One region of the Actinoplanes octamycinicus genome, then DNA from elsewhere that is predicted to be linked to it. Evidence: riboswitches for the same ligand, from Rfam matches in the RefSeq annotation. Region 1 holds a riboswitch; the other holds the start of a gene.

Region 1 (10,042 bases):
AGAGCGCCGAACCGGCCGAGCTGCTGCACGCCGTCGAGGTGGTGCACCGGGGCGACGCGCTGCTCACCCCGGCCGCCACCCGCAGCCTGATCGCGCGCTATCTGGCCCGCCCCGAGCAGGGCGCGGCGCCCGCCCCGGAACGCCTGGCCGCGCTCACCGAGCGGGAGCGCGAGGTGCTGCTGCTGGTCGGCTCCGGGTTGTCCAACCAGGACATCGCCGAGCACCTGACGGTCAGCCCGCACACGGTGAAGACCCACGTCAACCGCGCGATGACCAAGCTGGGCGCGCACGACCGCGCCCAGCTGGTGATCGCCGCGTACGAGGCCGGACTGATCCGCCCCAGCGGGTCACGCTGACGGGGTCGCCGCGCCGGGCGGGGTCTCTGGCGGCGTGCCCGCGTCGGCCGGCGAGTCGGCGCCGGGCGGCGCGGCGGCGCCCGTCATGATCGCGACGGCGTCCGACATCGAGTGCGAGGACGGGGTGATCACCGCGATCCGGCGGCCCAGCCGCTGGATGTGGATCCGGTCCGCGACCTCGAAGACGTGCGGCATGTTGTGGCTGATCAGAATCACCGGCAGGCCGCGGTCCCGGACGTCGCGGATCAGCTGGAGGACCCGGTTGCCCTCCTTGACGCCGAGCGCCGCGGTCGGCTCGTCGAGGATCACCACCTTGCTGCCGAACGCGGCGGCCCGGGCCACCGCGACCGCCTGCCGCTGACCACCGGAGAGCGACTCGACGGCCTGCCCGATGTTCTGCAGGGTGGCCACGCCCAGCTCGCTCATGTGCCGGGCGGCCTCCTCGCGCATGTGCCGCCGGTCCAGCATCCGGAAGATCGATCCCAGCGGGCCGGAGCGCCGCTCCTCCCGGCCGAGGAACAGGTTGTCCGCGATGTCCAGGCCGGGCGCGACGGCCAGGGTCTGGTAGACGGTCTCGATGCCGGCCTCGCGGGCCTCCATCGGGTTGCGGAAGCTGACCGGCACGCCGTCCAGCCGGATCTCGCCGCTGTCCGGGATCAGCGCGCCGGAGAGCGCCTTGATCAGGCTGGACTTGCCGGCGCCGTTGTCCCCGATCACCGCGAGGATCTCGCCGGGCAGCAGCTCCAGGTCGCTGCCGTCGATCGCGACGACCCGCCCGTACCGCTTGGTGAGGCCCTTGGCCTGCAGAACCGGCTGGGTCATGCCTTCACCTTCCTGATCCACTGGTCCAGCGAGACCGCGATCAGCACCAGCAGGCCGATCGCGAAGCCCTGCCAGACCACCGCGACGCCGGCCAGCTGCAAGCCGTTGCGGAACACCCCGACGATCAGCGCGCCGATCAGCGTGCCGATCACCCCGCCGCGCCCGCCGAACAGGCTGGTCCCGCCGAGCACCACCGCGGTGATCGAGTCCAGGTTGTACTCGGTGCCGACGTTCGGGCTGGCCGAGGCAAGCCGGCCGATCAGGATCCAGCCGCCGATCGCGTAGAGCAGTCCGGCCACCGTGTAGACCGAGAAGAGCACCCGTCCGGTACGGATGCCGGCCAGCCGAGCCGCCTCCACGTCGTCCCCGGTGGCGTAGACGTGCTTGCCCCACGCGGTCCGCCCGAGCGCGTACCAGAAGAAGGCGAACAGCAGCAGCATGATGATCGAGCCGTAGCTGAGCTGGAAGCTCCCGAGCGCGATGGCGTCACCGGTCCAGGTCATCAGGCCGGGCATGTCCGAGCCGCGCACCGTCTCGCTGTTGCTGACCACCGAGTTCAGCGAGAAGAAGATGGTCAGCGTGCCGAGCGTGACGATGAACGGCGGCAGTTTGATCCGGGTCACCAGCGCCCCGTTGATCGCGCCCATCGCGGTGCCGCAGGCGAAGCCGAGCAGCAGCGCGAGCACCCCGGGCATCCCGCCCTTGACGCAGAACTGGGCCATCAGCACCGAGGAGAAGACCGCGATCGCGCCGGCCGACAGGTCGATCCCGGCGGTCAAGATGATCATCGTCTGCCCCAGCGCGATCGTGGCGATCACGGTGACCTGCAGGAGCACCAGCGACAGGTTCGCCGCGGCGAAGAACCGGGTGTTCACGATCGAGAAGGCGATGATCGCCAGGATCAGTACGGCGAGCGGCCCGAGGACCGGGTTGCCGTGCAGCGTGTGCTGCAGCCGCAACCCGAACGAGTCGTGCCGGCGTACGTCGAACCCGGCCGCGGTGGACGTCGTGCTCAAGGCTCACCCCCAGCAGTTCTGCTTGCCCCACGCGGAGTCCTTGGCCTCCACGCCGGATTGCGGGTCGTCGGTGATCAGCTGGACGCCGGTGTCGACGAAGTCCTTGCCGGCGGTGTTCTGCGGTTTGGTGCCGTCCTTGGCGTACTGCGCGATGGCCTCGATGCCGAGCTGGGCCATCTTGATCGGGAACTGCATCGAGGTGGCCCCGATGACCCCGTTCGCCACGTTGTCGACGCCCGGGCAGCCGCCGTCGATCGAGACGATGGTGACGTCCTTCTCCTTGCCGGCCGCCTTGAGCGCCTGGTAGGCCCCGGCCGCGGCGGGCTCGTTGATCGTGTAGACCAGGTTGATCGACGAGTCCTTCTGGAGCAGGTTCTCCATCGCGGTACGGCCGCCCTCCTCGTTGCCGTCGGTGACGTCGTGCCCGGCGATCCGCGGGTCGTTCTCGTCGCCGATCCGGTTCGGGTCGCCGTTCGGGATCCCGAACCCCTCGAGGAAGCCCTGGTCGCGTTTGACGTCGACGGAGACCTGGTTCGGGTTGAGGTCGAGCATGGCGATCTTCGCCTGCTTGCCGTCCTTGGCGAACTTGGCCTTGGCCCACTCGCCGATCAGCTTGCCGGCCTGGTAGTTGTCGGTCGCGAAGGTGGCGTCCGCGGCGTCCGGCGGGTCGACCGGGGTGTCCAGCGCGATCACCAGCATGCCCGCCTTGTGCGCCCGGTCCAGCGAGGGCACGATCGCCTTCGAGTCGTTCGGCGTGATCAGGAAGCCCTCGGCGCCGTAGGAGATCAGGTTCTCGATCGCCTGCACCTGCGCCTCGTTGTCGCCGTCCACCTTCCCGGCGAAGGTCAGCAGATCCAGGCCCTGTTCGTCGGCGGCCTGCTCGGCGCCGTGCTTCATGGTCACGAAGAACGGGTTGGTATCGGTCTTGGTGATCAACCCGACCACCGGCTCACCGGTGCCGCGGTTGCAGGCCGCGCCGGCCAGCACCAGCGTCACGCAGCCGGCGACCGCCATCAGCCTGCGCATGTCGCCTCCGCTACATCGAGGGACAACGTTGCCTTGGAGTAGACGCCCGAGGCTTCGGCGATGTCAACACGGCGTTGTGTTCTTGTTGCATAAAGTGATCGGGGGCCGCCGATGGCGACCCCCGATCGATATCAGTCGGTCAGTTGAAGCTGGTGACGTAGACCGGAACCGTCGCGGTGCCCTGCGCCGCGGCGCCGGTGTTGTTCACCACGTGGTCGATCACGCCGTTGCCGCCGAGCGACACGGTCAGCAGGTTGTGCAGCTTGACCCCGGAGTTCACCGGCACCTCGAAGCCGCGGTCCGAGTGGATGCTCGGGTCCACGTTGAAGTAGCAGTAGCTGCCCAGCGCCCACGCCTCGTGGTTGGTCACCGAGTCGGCCACCTTGTACGCGGCGTACCCCTTCGCCCCGCTGCGCCAGGCCGCCTGCGACGGCGGGTCGTACGGCTGCTCGTTCTGCAGGAAGTAGGTGCGGCCACCGTTGCCGTTCCAGATGACCTCGTACTTCTGGTAGTGCTCGACGAACAGCCCGTACGCGGTCACGTTCTGACCGTTGACGATCAGCCCACTGTCGGCCGTGTTGATCGTCCAGCCGTAGGTCCCGGCGTTGCCGTGGTCGGCCCGCCACGCCCAGATGTGGTCGATGATCGTGTTGTTGCTGTTCACCAGCAGGCTGTTGGTCGCCTTGCCGGCGATCGAGCCACCGATCCGGAAGAACACGTCCTGCACGGTGGTCGGGTTCGCCGCGTGGTTCGCCGACGACCCGTTCGGGCCGATCACCAGCAGGTTCGCCGAGTTGGTGGTGCCCGCGTCGAAGAGCAGGCCGGCCACCTTCACGCCGTCCACATCGGCCACCTGCATCGGGGTGACGCCGTTGTCCGGGATGATGGTCGCGTAGCCGAGGCCCATCACCACGGTGTTCGCCCGGGTCACGTTGATCGTCTGGTTCACGTGGTAGACGCCCGGCTGGAAGATCAGGTTGAGACCCTGCGCCAGCGCCTGGTTGATCGTCGCCGCGCTGTCGCCCGGCTTGGCCACGTAGAACTGCGAGAGCGGGATGCTGGTACCCGGCGTGTTGCCGTTCGCCCAGCTCACGCCGGACGCGTTGGTCTGCAGGCTGGGCACGAAGACCGCGTAGTCCGCACCGGCCAGGTAGAGGTACGGCTTCTCCCGGATCACCGGAGCGCTGCCGATCGTGGTGTACGGCGGGTTCGGGAAGCTGTTCGCCGGAGCACCCTGCACACCGACGAAGGTCTGGTTCCAGACCGCGTTGGAGTTCGAGCCGATCTGGCTGTTCCGGGTGAACCACTGCTGCTGCGAGTACTGACCCTCGACACCGCTGATCCGCGAGTCGGCGATGTAGCCGCCGGAGGCCCAGCCGTAGCCGTTCGGCGCCAGGTTCAGGTCACCGTGCACGTCCATCCGGCGGAACGGGGCCGCCTGGGAGACCGCCCACCGGTTGGCGCCGGAGACCGGGTAGAGCGAGATGTTCTCCACCGACCGCCAGAAGTTCTGGGTCGCGTTGCCCTGGAACCAGCCGGCGTCCACGGTGATGTCCCCGTTGATCCGCACGTCCTGCGGGTTCTGGCCGAGACCGATCACCGAGGTGTTGAACCCGACCTGGATGTTCAGGCCGTTGTAGGTGCCCGGCTTGAAGGCCAGCAGGTTGCGCTGGGTGCCGAACTGGTTGGTCTCCTGCTGCTTGAAGATCGCGTCGGCCTGGGCCTGGATGGTCGCGCTCGACATGCTCGGGTCGAAGACGGTCACCTGGGCGCCGAGGCTGCCGCCACCGGGCAGGGTGGGGCCGGTCGGCGTCGGGGTCGGCGAGGTCGGCGTGGTGGTGCCGCCGCCGTAGACCTTGAACTCGTAGAGCGAGTAGCCGTAGCCGGTGGTCCGCTGGGTGCCGTACATCCGCACGTAGCGGCCGGCGCCGGTGACCGACAGGTTCTGGTTGCCGCCGGTCGAGGTGGTGGTCGAGTAGATCGACGTCCAGCTCGACGCGTTGTCCGACACCTGGATCTGGAACGCCTTCGCGGCCGCGGTCTCCCAGAACAGCTCGACCCGGCTGATCGACTGCGAGCTGCCCAGGTCCACCTGGAGCCACTGCGGGTCGGAGAAGGCGGACGACCAGCGGCTGCCGGCGTTGCCGTCGACGGCCTCGGAGGCCAGGTAGGCGCCGGGCGCCTCGGTGGACGAGGCGGTGGCCGGCTTGCCCTGCGACAGCAGCGTCTCCGCGGCTGAGGCGCCGGTCATGGTGATCGCGGCATAACCGGCGACGACGGCGGCGGTCACGCCGACGATCGCGCCGCTCCGCCAGCGGGAGCGTCTCATGGGGGTCTCCTAGGGGGAGGACGGGAGGGGACAGCACGTGGGGACTAGAAGATGGGAGAGCGCTCACCCAGGCCACGACGCTAAGAGTCGTTACCAATCGATGTCCAGGATGTTGCGAGGTTCCGGAACCGGTAACGAGCAACCGCGAAATCGATCTCCTGTTCCCGCCGTCCACATCGTTCGCCCAGGTCAGGCCACTGCCGCGAGGGTCACCGACGAGATTCACGGCGGGCGATAACAGCTTGTCCGAAACCGGTTCCGGCTCGTCTCGCTAAAACAGGCTTTCGGTACGAACCCGGAGCATCCGTGCGGGGCAACGAAAAAACCCGCCGTGGCCGGGTCACGGCCACGACGGGTTTCGGAACGCCGGCGGATCAGCCGAGGCTGACCGACGGGTAGAGCGGGAACGGGGCGAGCAGGTCGGCGGCCTGTTTCGAGACGCCCTCGGCGAGCGCCGGGTCCAGGGTGAACTTGGCCTTGGACGCCGGGTCCGGCGTGGTGCCGGCCAGCACGGTGTGGATCAGCTCGGCGATCTGGTCCATCTCGGCGACGCCCAGCCCGCGGCTGGTCAGCGCCGGGGTGCCGATCCGGATGCCGGAGGTGTACCAGGCGCCGTTCGGGTCGGACGGGATCGCGTTCCGGTTGGTGACGATGCCGCTGTCCAGCAGGGCCTGCTCGGCCTGCCGGCCGGTCAGCCCGAACGGGTGCACGTCGAGCAGCACCAGGTGGTTGTCGGTGCCGCCGGAGACCAGCTGCACGCCCCGCTTGCGCAGGCCCTCGGCGAGCGCCTGGCTGTTGGTCACGATCTGCTGGGCGTAGTCGGCGAACTCCGGCCGGCGGGCCTCGGCGAACGCGATCGCCTTGGCGGCCATCACGTGCGGCAGCGGGCCACCGAGCACCATCGGGCAGCCCCGGTCCACCTGCGAGGAGAGCTCCGGCTGGCAGAGCACCGCACCACCGCGCGGGCCGCGCAGGCTCTTGTGCGTGGTGGTGGTGACGATGTGCGCGTGCGGGATCGGGTTGTAGTCCCCGGTGAACACGCCACCGGCGACCAGACCGGCGAAGTGCGCCATGTCGACCATGAAGGTCGCGCCCACCTCGTCGGCGATCTCCCGCATCTTCGCGAAGTTCACCTTGCGCGGGTACGCCGAGTAGCCACCCACGATCACCGCCGGCTTGAACTCCTTGGCGGTCTCCCGCAGCGCGGCGTAGTCGATCTGGCCGGTCGCCGGGTCGACGCCGTAGGACCGCTGGTCGAACATCTTGCCGGAGATGTTCGGCCGGAACCCGTGGGTGAGGTGGCCACCGGCGTCCAGCGACATGCCCAGCAGCCGCTGGTTGCCGAAGGCCTGGCGCAGCTCGGCCCACTCGGCGTCGGTGAGGTCGTTGATCTGCCGCTTCTCGAACTTCTTCAGGTACGGCACCTCGACTCGGTCGGCCAGGATCGCCCAGTAGGCCACCAGGTTCGCGTCGATGCCGGAGTGCGGCTGGACGTACGCGTACGGCGCCCCGAACAACGCCTTGGCGTGCTCCACGGCCACCGACTCGACAGTGTCCACGTTCTGGCAGCCGGCGTAGAACCGGCGCCCGATGGTGCCCTCGGCGTACTTGTCGGACAACCAGTTACCCATGGCCAGCAGAACCGCCGGCGAGGCGTAGTTCTCACTCGCGATCAGCTTCAGCGACTCACGCTGGTCGGTCAGCTCCTTCGCGATCGCGTCAGCGATACGCGGCTCAACAGACCGCACCACATCGAGCGCGGCCCGGAACGCGGTGGATTCAGCATTCAGCTCAGACATAGGACCTCCCTATCACGCAGGTAGAAGGCCCAGGCGCACGGCAAGTCGTCATCTCGACGAGGCCGCTCCCCAATGGTCACCCATCCGAACGCGCCAGTCACGGCCCACCCCAAGCATACTCACCCACCCCCCACCCCCAACCCCCAAAAGCCACCACCCCCAAATTGGCCCCCACACCCCCGACCCAAGACAACCGCACCTTTACTCAAACCCCAGCCCCTCACCACGCAAGCCGCCCCTCCCCGTGGATGCGCCGGCCCCACCACCACCCGCACCAACGCACCAACGCACCAACGCACCACCCGAACCCCGGACGGCCTCCCCAAAGATGCCCTTGATGTCGCGGCAGTCCCGGTGAGTAGGCAAGGTTCGGGCGGGGAGGGCCATTCGGAGGTATCAAGCCTGACGGCCTTCGAATGGCCCTCCCCGCCCGAACCGTCCCCCACGCGAACAACCGCACCCACAGTTTTTGGGTAGCAAAAAAGAAACGCCCACCCGGAACCCCGGGTGGGCGTTTCTCGACGTTAAGTCCGGCGGCGTCCTACTCTCCCACACCCTCCCGAGTGCAGTACCATCGGCGCTGGAGGGCTTAGCTACCGGGTTCGGAATGTAACCGGGCGTTTCCCCTCCGCTATGACCACCGAAACAGCCATCAGCAGAACCAACCAGCAACCCGGTGATTGTTCACCAACCGGGGTGGTTGTTCGTTTGCTGTGAATCACACAGTGGACGCAAGCAGAAAATTTAGGGTGGTTAAGCCCTCGGCCTATTAGTACCGGTCAACTCAACACGTTACCGTGCTTACATCTCCGGCCTATCAACCCAATAGTCTCTTGGGGGCCTTACCCACTCAAGGTGGTGGGATACCTCATCTCGAAGCGAGCTTCCCGCTTAGATGCTTTCAGCGGTTATCCCTTCCGAACGTAGCCAACCAGCCGTGCCCTTGGCAGAACAACTGGCACACCAGAGGTTCGTCCGTCCCGGTCCTCTCGTACTAGGGACAGCCCTTCTCAAGTATCCAACGCGCACGGCGGATAGGGACCGAACTGTCTCACGACGTTCTAAACCCAGCTCGCGTACCGCTTTAATGGGCGAACAGCCCAACCCTTGGGACCTGCTACAGCCCCAGGATGCGACGAGCCGACATCGAGGTGCCAAACCATCCCGTCGATATGGACTCTTGGGGAAGATCAGCCTGTTATCCCCGGGGTACCTTTTATCCGTTGAGCGACACCGCTTCCACACGCAAGTGCCGGATCACTAGTCCCGACTTTCGTCCCTGCTCGACCCGTCAGTCTCACAGTCAAGCTCCCTTGTGCACTTACACTCAACACCTGATTGCCAACCAGGCTGAGGGAACCTTTGGGCGCCTCCGTTACCCTTTAGGAGGCAACCGCCCCAGTTAAACTACCCACCAGACACTGTCCCTCGACCCGATCAGGGCCGCAAGTTAGATACCCAAACCCAACAGAGTGGTATTTCAACAACGCCTCCACCCGAACTGGCGTCCGAGCTTCACCGGCTCCCACCTATCCTACACAATCGAATTCAGATACCAATGTCAAGCTATAGTAAAGGTCCCGGGGTCTTTCCGTCCTGCCGCGCGTAACGAGCATCTTTACTCGTACTGCAATTTCGCCGGGCCTGTGGTTGAGACAGTGGGGAAGTCGTTACGCCATTCGTGCAGGTCGGAACTTACCCGACAAGGAATTTCGCTACCTTAGGATGGTTATAGTTACCACCGCCGTTTACTGGCGCTTAAGTTCTCCGCTTCGCCCCGAAGAGCTAACAGGTCCCCTTAACGTTCCAGCACCGGGCAGGCGTCAGTCCATATACATCGTCTTACGACTTGGCATGGACCTGTGTTTTTAGTAAACAGTCGCTTCCCCCTGCTCTCTGCGGCCATACCACGCTCCACCAGCAAGTGGCTTCACGCGTCCGGCCCCCCTTCTCCCTAAGTTACGGGGGCAATTTGCCGAGTTCCTTAACCACAGTTCACCCGTCGCCTCGGTATTCTCTACCTGACCACCTGTGTCGGTTTAGGGTACGGGCCGCTCGAAACATCGCTAGAGGCTTTTCTCGGCAGCATAGGATCAATGACTTCACCAGAACGGCTCGGCATCACGTCTCAGCCTATATGCACCGCGGATTTGCCTACGGTACGGCCTACACGCTTACCCCGGCACAACCACCGGCCGGGATCATCTACCTTCCTGCGTCACCCCATCACTAAACTACTACCCAACAAGGTCCTAGTCTCCCGCATCGCCGGCCGAAGCCATTGAATTGATCAAGTAGTTAGTATATTGAGGTTCGTCTTGGGCGTTTCTTTGCGGGTACGGGAATATCAACCCGTTATCCATCGACTACGCCTCTCGGCCTCGCCTTAGGCCCCGACTCACCCAGGGCGGATTAGCCTGGCCCTGGAACCCTTGGTCATCCGGCGGAAGGGGTTCTCACCCTTCATTCGCTACTCATGCCTGCATTCTCACTCGTACAGCGTCCACGGCTGGATCACTCCGCCGCTTCACCCGCTGCACGACGCTCCCCTACCCATCCACACTAGGTGTGAATGCCACAGCTTCGGCGGTGTGCTTGAGCCCCGCTACATTGTCGGCGCGGAACCACTTGACCAGTGAGCTATTACGCACTCTTTAAAGGGTGGCTGCTTCTAAGCCAACCTCCTGGTTGTCC
Region 2 (10,042 bases), 2.0 Mb from region 1:
CTGCCGGTGCCGCTGACCGTGGTGGACTCGCCGTACCGGGAGATCACCAAGCCGATCATCGACTTCGTGAAGAGCGTGCGCCGCGCCTCGCCGCGCGACGTGGTGACCGTCTTCGTACCCGAATATGTGGTTGGTCGCTGGTGGGAGAACCTGCTGCACAACCAGAGCGCGCTGCGGATCAAGGGCCGGCTGCTCTTCGAGCCCGGCGTGATGGTGACCAGCGTGCCCTGGCAGCTGCGATCCAGCCAGGACCGCGACCTGGACCGGCTGGACCGGGGGCTGAGCCGGGCGCCGGCGCGCGGCCCGCGCTTCCACCCCAGCGAGCCGTCGGCCGTTTCTGATCAGCCGATCGAGGAGAAACCGTGACCCTTCCCGAAGACGACCTCGTGGAGGGTGACCGGATCGAGCTGACCGTCGGCGCCCCGGCGCACGGCGGGCACTGCGTGGCCCGGTTCGGCGGCGAGCACGGCCGGGTGGTCTTCGTCCGGCACGCGCTGCCCGGCGAGCGGGTCACCGCGGAGATCACCGAGCGGCACCGCGGCTACCTGCGGGCCGACGCCGTGGCGATCCACGAGCCGTCGCCCGATCGCGTCCGGCCGCCCTGCGAGTACGCCCACCCGGGCGGCTGCGGCGGCTGCGACCTGCAGCACGTCTCCGCCGACGCGCAGCTGCGCTGGAAGACCCAGGTGGTCCGGGAGCAGCTCGGCCGGCTGGCCGGGCTGACGCCCGAGGACCAGGACCGGCTTTCGGTACGCGTGGAGCCGCTCACCCCGGGCGAGGCCGGCCTGCTCGGCTGGCGCACCCGGGTCCGCTACGCGATCGACGCGGCCGGCCGCCCCGGCCTGCTCCAGCACCGCTCGCACCAGGTGGTCCCGATCGACCGCTGCCTGATCGCGCACCCGGCGATCCAGGAGCTCGACCTGCTCCAGCACCCCTGGCCGGAGAGCAACGCGGTGCAGGCGGTCGCGTCCGGCGGCGGCGACGTCGCGGTGCTGGACCGCCCGGCCGGGACGTCCGGCTCGGCCGGCGACGACCCGACCGAGGACCAGGGCGGCGCCGGGCTGGTCCGGCTGGCCGGGCCGGAGCGGATCACCGAGGTGGCCGGCGAGCGGTCCTGGGAGCTGGCGCCGGAGGGCTTCTGGCAGGTGCACCCGGCGGCCGCCGCCACGCTGACCGAGGCGGTGCTGGCCATGCTCCGGCCGGCCCCGGGCGAGATCGCCTGGGACCTGTACGGCGGGGCGGGCCTGTTCGCCGCCGCCGTCGCCGCCCGCACCGGGGCCCGCACCACGGTGGTCGAGTCGTCGCCGCTGGGCGTCGCCGCGGCCCGGTCCGCCCTGGCCGACCTGCCACAGGTCGAGGTGGTCGCGGCCCGGGTGGAGACGGCGCTGGGCCGGCGCCGGATCACCGGCCCGGTCGACCTGGTGGTGCTGGACCCGCCGCGGGCCGGTGCCGGCGCCCGGGTGGTCCGCGGGATCGCCGGGGCCGGGCCCCGCGCGGTCGCCTACGTGGCCTGCGACCCGGCGGCGCTGGCCCGGGACGTGAAGACGTTCCGGTCGCTCGGCTGGGAGCTGGCCGAGTTGCGCGCCTTCGACTGCTTCCCGATGACCCAGCACGTGGAGTGCGTCGCGCTGCTCACCCCGCCGGGGCGCTAGACGTAGTGCCGGTCGCGGTGCTCGGCGGCTGCCGACATCAGGTCGTCGAGGGCGTTCCGCGTACGGATCAGCTCCTCGATGTGGGTGGAGAGACGGTTGCGCTCCTCGCGCATCCGCTCCATCGCCGCGTCGGCATGCTCCAGGCTGGGCGCGTCGACGCAGGGGAGCAGCTCGGCGATGGTGCGGCTGGAGAGTCCGGCGGCGTAGAGCCGCTGCAGGAACGTCACCCGCTCGACCGCCTCCTCGGTGTAGTGCCGCTGGCCGCTCGGGCTCCGGATGCTGCTGAGCAGCCCCTGCTCCTCGTAGTAACGGACCGACCGGACGCTGACCCCGGCCCGCGCCGCGAGATCCCCGATCCGCATGCCGCCTCCCCTGTGACCCGGCTCTCGCCACCTGCCTCTGACGTCAGTGTCAGGTCGCAGCGTACCGGGCATGACCGCTGTGTTCGGCGGGTTCCGCCTCGTTGGCCTGAGCCCGCACAACGCCTGTCCGCACGCGGCCGGACCGCACGGCCCGTCCCCGGCCGGGGACGGGCCGCTCCGGCGGTTACGGGTTGGCGCGCTCGGCGGCGCTCACCGCGTTGCGGAACAGCATGGCGACCGTGGTCGGGCCGACCCCGCCGAGCCGCGGGGTGATCGCCCCGGCCACCGCGGCGCACGCCTCGTCGACGTCCGGCAGCAGGCGGCGGCCCTCGTAGCGGACCCCGGCGCCGATCACCGTGGCGCCCGGCTTGACGTGCTCCGGCTGGATGATGTTCGGCACGCCGGCGGCGGCGATCAGGATCTCCGCCCGCTGCGTGTACCGCGGCCAGTCCTTGACACCGGTGTGCACCACGGTGACGGCGGCGTTCGCGGTCGGCCGCTTCTGCGCGAGCAGCATCGCGAGCGGGCGGCCCAGGGTGGCGCCGCGGCCGAGGATGACCACCTCCCGCCCGGACACCTCGACGCCGTGGTGGGCGAGCAGCGCCTCGATGCCGGCCGGGGTGCAGGGCAGCGGGCCGGGCAGGCCGACCGCGAGCCGGCCCATGTTGAGCGGGTGCATCCCGTCGACGTCCTTGTCCGGGTCGAGGGTCTGCAGCGCGGCGTCGTAGTCCAGGTGGGCCGGGATCGGGTACTGGATCAGGACGCCGTGCACGGCCTTGTCGTCGTTGAACTCGGCGATCACCTTCAGCAGGTCGGCCTGGGTGACGTCGCCGGACAGGTGCCGGTGCGGGGACTCGAAGCCGAGCTCGCCGGCCTGCTTCTGCTTGATCCGGATGTACCCGGCGCTGGCGTCGTCGTCGCCCACCAGGATGGTGGCCAGGCTGGGCTGGATGCCACGCCCCTTGAGCTTGGCGACCCGCTCCCGGACGTCGGCCAGGACGGCCTCGGCGACCGGCGCTCCGGGCAGGAGGCGGGCGCCGCTGGTTTCGGTGGTCATGCTGTCTGCTCCTCGGCCGGGGAGCCCAGGCGGACGACTCCCGTGACGAGCTCCCCGATGGTTGGACCATCCTCGTGCCGCCAGTCGCTGCTTGCCTTCCAGGATGCCCGACGTGGCGCCGGCCCGAGGCGGCGGGGTGGGGTCGGTCCGGTCCGGCCGCCGCTGCCCGCTGCCGCGATGCCGCTCGCCCCGCGCGGGATTTTTTCCGGTACGACCGGCAGCCCCGTGGCAGTCGGCCCGCGATGCCCGGCCCACTCCCGGCCGCGGCGCGTGTCGTGCGGGCCCGCCGCCACCCCGCGATGCCCGCTCGGCACCGGACCGCGGCGCGCTCACGGTCCCCGGCTGGTCCTCACGGGTGTCTCAGGGCGGCCGAGACACCCGTGGGGCACAGCCGGGACCGTGAGCGGCTCGCGGATCCGGGCTGGTCCTCTCGGGTGTCTCAGGGCGGTCGAGACACCCGTGGGGCCCAGCCGGGACGGTGGGCGGCTCGCGGATCCGGGCTGGTCCTCTCGGGTGTCTCAGGGCGGTCGAGACACCCGTGGGTCCCAGCCGGGACGGTGGGCGGCTCGCGGTCCCGGGCTGGTCCTCTCGGGTGTCTCAGGGCGGTCGAGACACCCGTGGGGCCCAGCCGGGACCGTGGGCGGCTCGCGGTCCTGGGCCGGGGTGGTTCAGGGCGCTTCGTGCGGGCGGTTCGGGGGCGGGGTGTCGGCCGGTGCGGTGGTGCCGGCCTCGGCCAGGGCGGGGGTGTGGGCGTCGTGCGGGTCGTCGTCGAAGGTGGACTCGTCGAAGGGGGCTTCGCCGGCGAGGACCCGGCCGGCCTGCTCGCGGTCGATCTCGTGGGTCCAGGTGCCGATCAGGACGGTGGCGACGGCGTTGCCGGCGAAGTTGGTCAGGGCGCGGGCCTCGGACATCAGGCGGTCGATGCCGACGATCATGCCGACGCCGGGGACCAGGTCGGGGCGGTGGCTCTGCAGGCCGCCGGCCAGGGTGGCCAGGCCGGCGCCGGTGACGCCGGCGGCGCCCTTGGAGGCGATGATCATGAAGAGCAGCAGGCCGATCTGCTGGCCCACGGAGAGCGGCTGGTCCATCGCGTCGGCGATGAACAGGGAGGCCATGGTCAGGTAGATCGCGGTGCCGTCCAGGTTGAACGAGTAGCCGGTGGGCACCACGATGCCGACCACCGGGCGGCTCACCCCGAGGTGGCCCATCTTGGCGATCAGCCGGGGCAGCGCCGACTCGGACGACGAGGTGGACAGGATCAGCAGGAACTCCCGGGCCAGGTAGCGGAAGAGCCGGAAGATCGAGATCCCGGCGACCAGCCGGAGCAGCAGCCCGAGCACCACGAAGACGAAGAGCACGCAGGTGGTGTAGAAGCCGAGCATGATGCCGGCCAGGCTCTTCAGCGCGTCGAAGCCGGTCGCGCCGACCAGCGCGGCCATCGCGCCGAACGCGCCGATCGGGGCCAGCCACATGATCATCGACAGGATCTTGAAGACGATCCGCTGGAGCAGCCCGATCGCCCGGATCACCGGTTCGCCGCGGTCGCCGAGCGACTGCACGGCGAATCCGACCAGCAGCGCCACCAGCAGCGTCTGCAGCACCTGGGTGCTGGTCAGCGCGGAGAACAGGGTGTCCGGGATGATCCCGAGGACGAAGTCGACGCCGCCCTCGGCCTGCTTGCTGACCTGGGCCGTGCCGGTCTTCGCCAGCTCCTCGCTCAGGTGCAGGCCGGAGCCGGGGTGCAGCAGGTTGCCGACCACCAGGCCGATCGACAGCGCCACGGTGGACATGATCAGGAAGTAGCCGAGGGCCAGCCCGCCGACCCGGCCGACCTGGGCGGCGCGCCGGACCGAGCCGACCCCGAGCACCAGGGTGCAGAAGATCACTGGCGCGATCATCATCTTGATCAGGTCGACGAACCCGGTGCCCAGCGGTTTCAGCTTCACCGCGAAGTCCGGGAAGACGAAGCCCACGGTGATCCCGAGGACCATCGCGAGCAGCACGGAGAGGTAGAGGTAGTGGCTGCGGTCTCGGCGCCGCGGAGCCCCGGCATCGACGGACATGGGCCCCTGGTTACCCGAATCTGTGAACCGAATCACATCGTTTCACCGGAAGGGCGGAATGTGCAGGAGCTGTGGAGGAATCGGCCCTGTCCGTTCGCGCCAGGTCGCCTCCGCGCGGCGTCCCGATAGACTTCACGCCTATGAGCGACTCCCCCTCGACCCCGGCCGGCCTGCTGGCGAGCGTCACCGACCCCGGCGCCCTCAAGCGCCTGACCGCGGAGCAGCTGACCCTGCTCGCGGCCGAGATCCGTGACTTCCTGGTGGCCAAGGTGTCGCGGACCGGGGGCCACCTCGGTCCCAACCTCGGTGTGGTCGAGATGACCCTCGCCATGCACCGGGTCTTCGACTCACCCCGGGACAAGATCCTTTTCGATACCGGCCACCAGGCGTACGTGCACAAGATCGTCACGGGCCGTCAGGAGGGCTTCGACCTGCTCCGCCAGCGCGGTGGCCTGACCGGCTACCCGAGCCAGGCGGAGAGCGAGCACGACCTGATCGAGAACTCGCACGCCTCGACCGCGCTCTCCTATGCCGACGGTCTGGCCAAGGCGTTCGCCCTGCGCGGCGAGGACCGGCACGTGGTGGCCGTGGTCGGCGACGGCGCGCTCACCGGCGGCATGTGCTGGGAGGCGCTCAACAACATCGCGGCCACGAAGAACAAGCTGGTCATCGTGGTCAACGACAACGGCCGGTCGTACGCGCCGACGATCGGCGGCCTGGCCGACCACCTCTCCACCCTGCGGCTCAACCCGGGCTACGAGAAGGTGCTCGACCTGGTCAAGGACGCGCTCGGCTCGACCCCGGTGGTCGGCAAGCCGGTCTTCGAGGTGCTGCACGCGGTCAAGCGCGGGATCAAGGACGCGATCAGCCCGCAGCCGATGTTCGAGGACCTCGGCCTGAAGTACATCGGTCCGGTGGACGGCCACGACCAGCAGGCGATGGAGTCCGCGCTGCGCCGGGCCAAGGGCTTCAACGCGCCGGTCATCGTGCACGCGGTGACCCGCAAGGGCTACGGTTACCGCCCCGCCGAGCAGGACGAGGCGGACTGCCTGCACGGCCCGGGCAGCGCCTTCGACGTGGAGACCGGCAAGCTGCTGGCCGCCCCGACGCTGAAGTGGACCAAGGTCTTCGCCGAGGAGCTGGTGAAGATCGCCGACGAGCGCCCGGAGGTGGTCGGCATCACCGCCGCCATGGCCGAGCCGACCGGCATCGCCGCCCTGGCGAGGAAGTACCCGGAGCGGGCGTACGACGTCGGCATCGCCGAGCAGCACGCCGCCACCAGCGCGGCCGGCCTGGCGATGGGCGGCCTGCACCCGGTCGTCGCGGTCTACGCCACCTTCCTGAACCGCGCCTTCGACCAGGTCCTGCTGGACGTGGCGATGCACAAGCTCGGGGTCACCTTCGTCCTGGACCGGGCCGGCGTCACCGGCCCGGACGGCCCGAGCCACTACGGCATCTGGGACATGAGCGTCTTCGGCGTGGTCCCCGGCCTGCGGATCGCCGCCCCGCGGGACGCCGCCACGCTGCGCGAGGAGCTGCGCGAGGCGGTCGCGGTCGACGACGGCCCGACCATCGTCCGGTTCCCGACCGGCGCGGTCGCCGCGGACACCCCGGCGGTGCGCCGGGTCGGCCAGGTCGACGTGCTGCGCGAGGCCGATCCGGGGCGCAAGGACATCCTGCTGGTCGCGGTCGGCTCGTTCGCCGGCCTGGGCCTGGACGCCGCCGAGCGGCTCGCCGAGCAGGGCTACGGGGTGACCGTCGCCGACCCGCGCTGGGTCCGCCCGGTGCCGGCCGAGCTGACCGGGCTGGCCGCCGAGCACCGCCTGGTGGTGACCCTGGAGGACGGCATCCGGACCGGCGGCGTGGGTGACGCGGTGGCCGCCGCGCTGCGCGACGCCGGGCTGACCACGCCGCTGCGCGACTTCGGCGTGCCGGCCGGCTTCCACCCGCACGGCTCGCGGGCCGAGATCCTCGCCTCGCTGGGGCTGACCGCGCAGGACATCGCCCGGGACGTGACCGAGTGGGTGTCCCGCCTGGACGCCGGCGACGCGGTCCAGGAGCCGGCGCTCTGACCGAGCCCCGGCACCGTTGACGAGCGTCTCCGTTATCTGACCGTTATCTTTGACGGATGGGTGCGGAGACGGTCATCGACCTCGGTCTCGACCGGGGTGTCCCGGAGTCCTACGAGCGACCACGCCGGCCCACCGTCCCGATCTGGTTGGCCCCGGCCCTGCTGGCGGTGTTGCTCCTGGTCAGCTCGGCGGCCTCGGCCGCCCCGCCGAGACCGCCGTTCACCGAGCTGCTGCGGGTGCCGATGGGCCCGGCCGACCCCTATCTGGTCACCGGGTCCGGGCTGCTCACCCAGTCGTACGGGCGGCTCACCGCCTACGACCTGGAGAGCGGGGCGCTGCGCTGGCGGGCCGGCGAGACGATCCCGGTCTTCCGGCTGCGCACCGCCGGCGGCCTGGTGCTGATGCGGCCGTGGACCACCGGCGGGGTGGAGCCGGGCACCACCGCGTTCTCGGTGACCACCGGGGCGAAGCAGTGGCGCAACGAGCGCAGCGTGATCACCTTCGCCGGCGGTGACGCGCTGCTCGCGGTGAACGGGGTGCGCAGCTTCTCCGGCACCGGCCGCCGGGTGCAGGGCCGGATCGAGGTGCTGGACCCGGTCACCGGGACGGCCCGCTGGCAGGTCCGGGTGCCGTCCACCGCGGTGGTGACCGGCGTCCCCGGCCCGGCCGACGCGGGCTCCCGGCTGCTGCTGATCCGCGACGACCGGACCGCCGCGCTGTACGACGTGGCCGACGGCCGCCTGCTGGCCACCCGTGAGCTGCCGGCCGCCACCTACGCGCCGGACAACCCGGTGGTGGCCGGCGGCGTGCTGGTGCTCCGGCATCCCGGCGCCGGCGGGATGGAGGTCTCCGCCTACGACCCGGTCACCCTCCGGCCGCTGTGGACCGAGCCCGCCGAGGGCACCCGCGAGCTGTCCGCCTGCGGCCTGCTGGCCTGCTTCATCGGCACGGACGGGGTGCGCGCGGTCGACCCGGCGACCGGCGACGACCGGTGGGCGCGGGGCGACTGGCAGGCGGTCGAGGAGCGCGGCGACACCCTGCTGGCCTATCCGGACGGCAACGACCCCGGCCGGCCGGGCGCCCTGGTGGACGCCGCCACCGGCCGGGTGCTGGCCGCCCTGACCGGGTGGCGGCCGATGGCCGGGGCGGACGGGAGCGGCCGGCTGCTGGTCACCCGGGAGGTCCGGGACGGCGCGCGTACCATGGTCGCGGTCGCCGACCCGGGCATCGGCCGGCTCCGCCCGCTCGCCGAGCTGCCGGCCGGGGTGAGCGAGTGCCAGGCCGCTCCGAGCCGGCTGGTCTGCCGCTCGGCGTCCGGCGAGCTGGTGGTGTGGGCGTACGACGAGGCGGCCGGCGAGCGCTGACCGCCGTACCGACAAAGGGGCCGACGGTGATCGAGCTGGACCGTGACGCCCCGCTGCCTGCCTCGCGCCCGCCGCTCGCCGCCTCCCGGCGGACCCGCCTGCTGCTCACCCTGATCCTGCTCGCCGCCGTGGGCGGCGCCGCGCCGGCCGCCGGGATCGTCTGGCGCTACCTCGGCACGGTGCCCGCCCCGGACGGCCCGATCGAGCTGGCCGGCGGCCAGGTCTACACCGTCGACACCACCGGGGCGCTGCCCGCCGTGACCGCCTGGGGCCCGGCCCGCCCGCCGGTCCGGCTGTGGACCACCCGGGTGCCGGTCGGCGACGAACCGGGCGTGGTCCCGGCCGCCTCGGTCACCGTCCGGCAGGCCGGCGAGGTGGTGCTGCTGACCGCCGGGGTGGCCACCACCGCGGTGGACGCGGCGACCGGCCGGATCCGCTGGTCGTCGCCGATCGCGGTGAGCGTGCTGGCCGGCAGCGGCGCCGGCGTCACGGTGGACCGGGTGTTCCGCCCCGGCACCGAGTACGACCAGGAGTCCGGCGACCCGGGCCCGCTCTACTTCACCGCCACCGGCGAGCCGCACACCGAGCCGCCGCTGCGCACCGAGGTCCGCGGCCTGGACCTGGCCGACGGGCGGACGCTGTGGACGGCCACGCCGGGCGGCTCGGTGACCGTCGACGTGCTGCCCGGCGCCGCCCCGGCCGTGCTGATCACCTCGTCCCGGCTGCTCAGCCTGGTCGACGGGGTGAGCGGGGCGGTGCTGCGCGAGGCCGAGCTGCCGCAGCTGGGCGGGCACGGCCCGGCCAGTTCGTCGCTGCTCGGCGACGTCGCCCTGGTCAGCTACCGGGAGCCGAGCCGGCAGGTGGCCTTCCGGGCGCGTGACCTGCGGCAGCTGTGGTCCCGGGACACCCGGGACGCGGAGCTGCTCGCCGACCCGGCCGACTGCCAGGGAGTGCTCTGCGACGGCGGGCACGGCGACCTGCGGGTCCTCGACCCGGGCACCGGCCGGGCCCGGTGGCGGGTGCAGGAGGACGTCGACCTGACCCTGCGCGCCGGTTACGTGCTGCAGACCGACGCGGCCACCGGCGAGCCGGTGCGGCTGACCGACCCGCGCACCGGCGCCACCCGGGTCGACCTGGCCGGCTGGACCGGCGAGGTGGCCGGGGCGGCCGACCAGCCGCTGCTGCTGCGCCGCGCGGAGGGCCGGAGCGGGCAGGCGTTCGCCGCGGTGGTGCCCGGGCACGCCGAGATCCGCCGGCTCGGGGTGGCCGGCGCCGGGCTGGGCGACTGCGACTCGGACCGGGCCTTCCTGGTCTGCCGGTCGTCCGGCGGGCTGCGCCTCTGGGCATACCGGATCTGACCCGCGGCGCGCACACTGGGGAGGTCCCACAGGGGGGCGCGGCGTGTCAGATGTCCTGATCGACCTGGGCGATGCGCGGTCCGGCGGCCGGGTGCCCGACCCGGAGCCACCGGC

What was found. A riboswitch is a leader RNA that binds a small molecule or an ion and turns the genes downstream of it on or off. The one in region 1 is predicted to bind ZMP and ZTP.
Region 2: another riboswitch for ZMP and ZTP. It lies ahead of BJY16_RS01375 (bifunctional 5,10-methylenetetrahydrofolate dehydrogenase/5,10-methenyltetrahydrofolate cyclohydrolase); the one in region 1 lies ahead of BJY16_RS10550 (glycine hydroxymethyltransferase).

The regions. Positions count from the first base shown of each region.
Region 1 is NZ_JACHNB010000001.1:2,337,779-2,347,820, reverse strand. Features, by position in the region: gene BJY16_RS10575 (response regulator transcription factor) at 1-356, shown strand, start outside; gene BJY16_RS10570 (ATP-binding cassette domain-containing protein) at 348-1,178, opposite strand; gene BJY16_RS10565 (ABC transporter permease) at 1,175-2,194, opposite strand; gene BJY16_RS10560 (sugar ABC transporter substrate-binding protein) at 2,198-3,220, opposite strand; gene BJY16_RS10555 (discoidin domain-containing protein) at 3,360-5,549, opposite strand; gene BJY16_RS10550 (glycine hydroxymethyltransferase) at 5,924-7,348, opposite strand; ZMP/ZTP riboswitch at 7,369-7,459, opposite strand; rRNA gene rrf (5S ribosomal RNA) at 7,877-7,993, opposite strand; rRNA gene BJY16_RS10540 (23S ribosomal RNA) at 8,098-10,042, opposite strand, start outside.
Region 2 is NZ_JACHNB010000001.1:325,684-335,725, reverse strand. Features, by position in the region: gene BJY16_RS01390 (APC family permease) at 1-366, shown strand, start outside; gene BJY16_RS01385 (class I SAM-dependent RNA methyltransferase) at 363-1,652, shown strand; gene BJY16_RS01380 (MerR family transcriptional regulator) at 1,649-2,014, opposite strand; gene BJY16_RS01375 (bifunctional 5,10-methylenetetrahydrofolate dehydrogenase/5,10-methenyltetrahydrofolate cyclohydrolase) at 2,199-3,071, opposite strand; ZMP/ZTP riboswitch at 3,088-3,169, opposite strand; gene BJY16_RS01370 (cation:dicarboxylate symporter family transporter) at 3,740-5,134, opposite strand; gene dxs (1-deoxy-D-xylulose-5-phosphate synthase) at 5,275-7,206, shown strand; gene BJY16_RS01360 (outer membrane protein assembly factor BamB family protein) at 7,263-8,570, shown strand; gene BJY16_RS01355 (outer membrane protein assembly factor BamB family protein) at 8,597-9,928, shown strand; gene BJY16_RS01350 (outer membrane protein assembly factor BamB family protein) at 9,972-10,042, shown strand, end outside.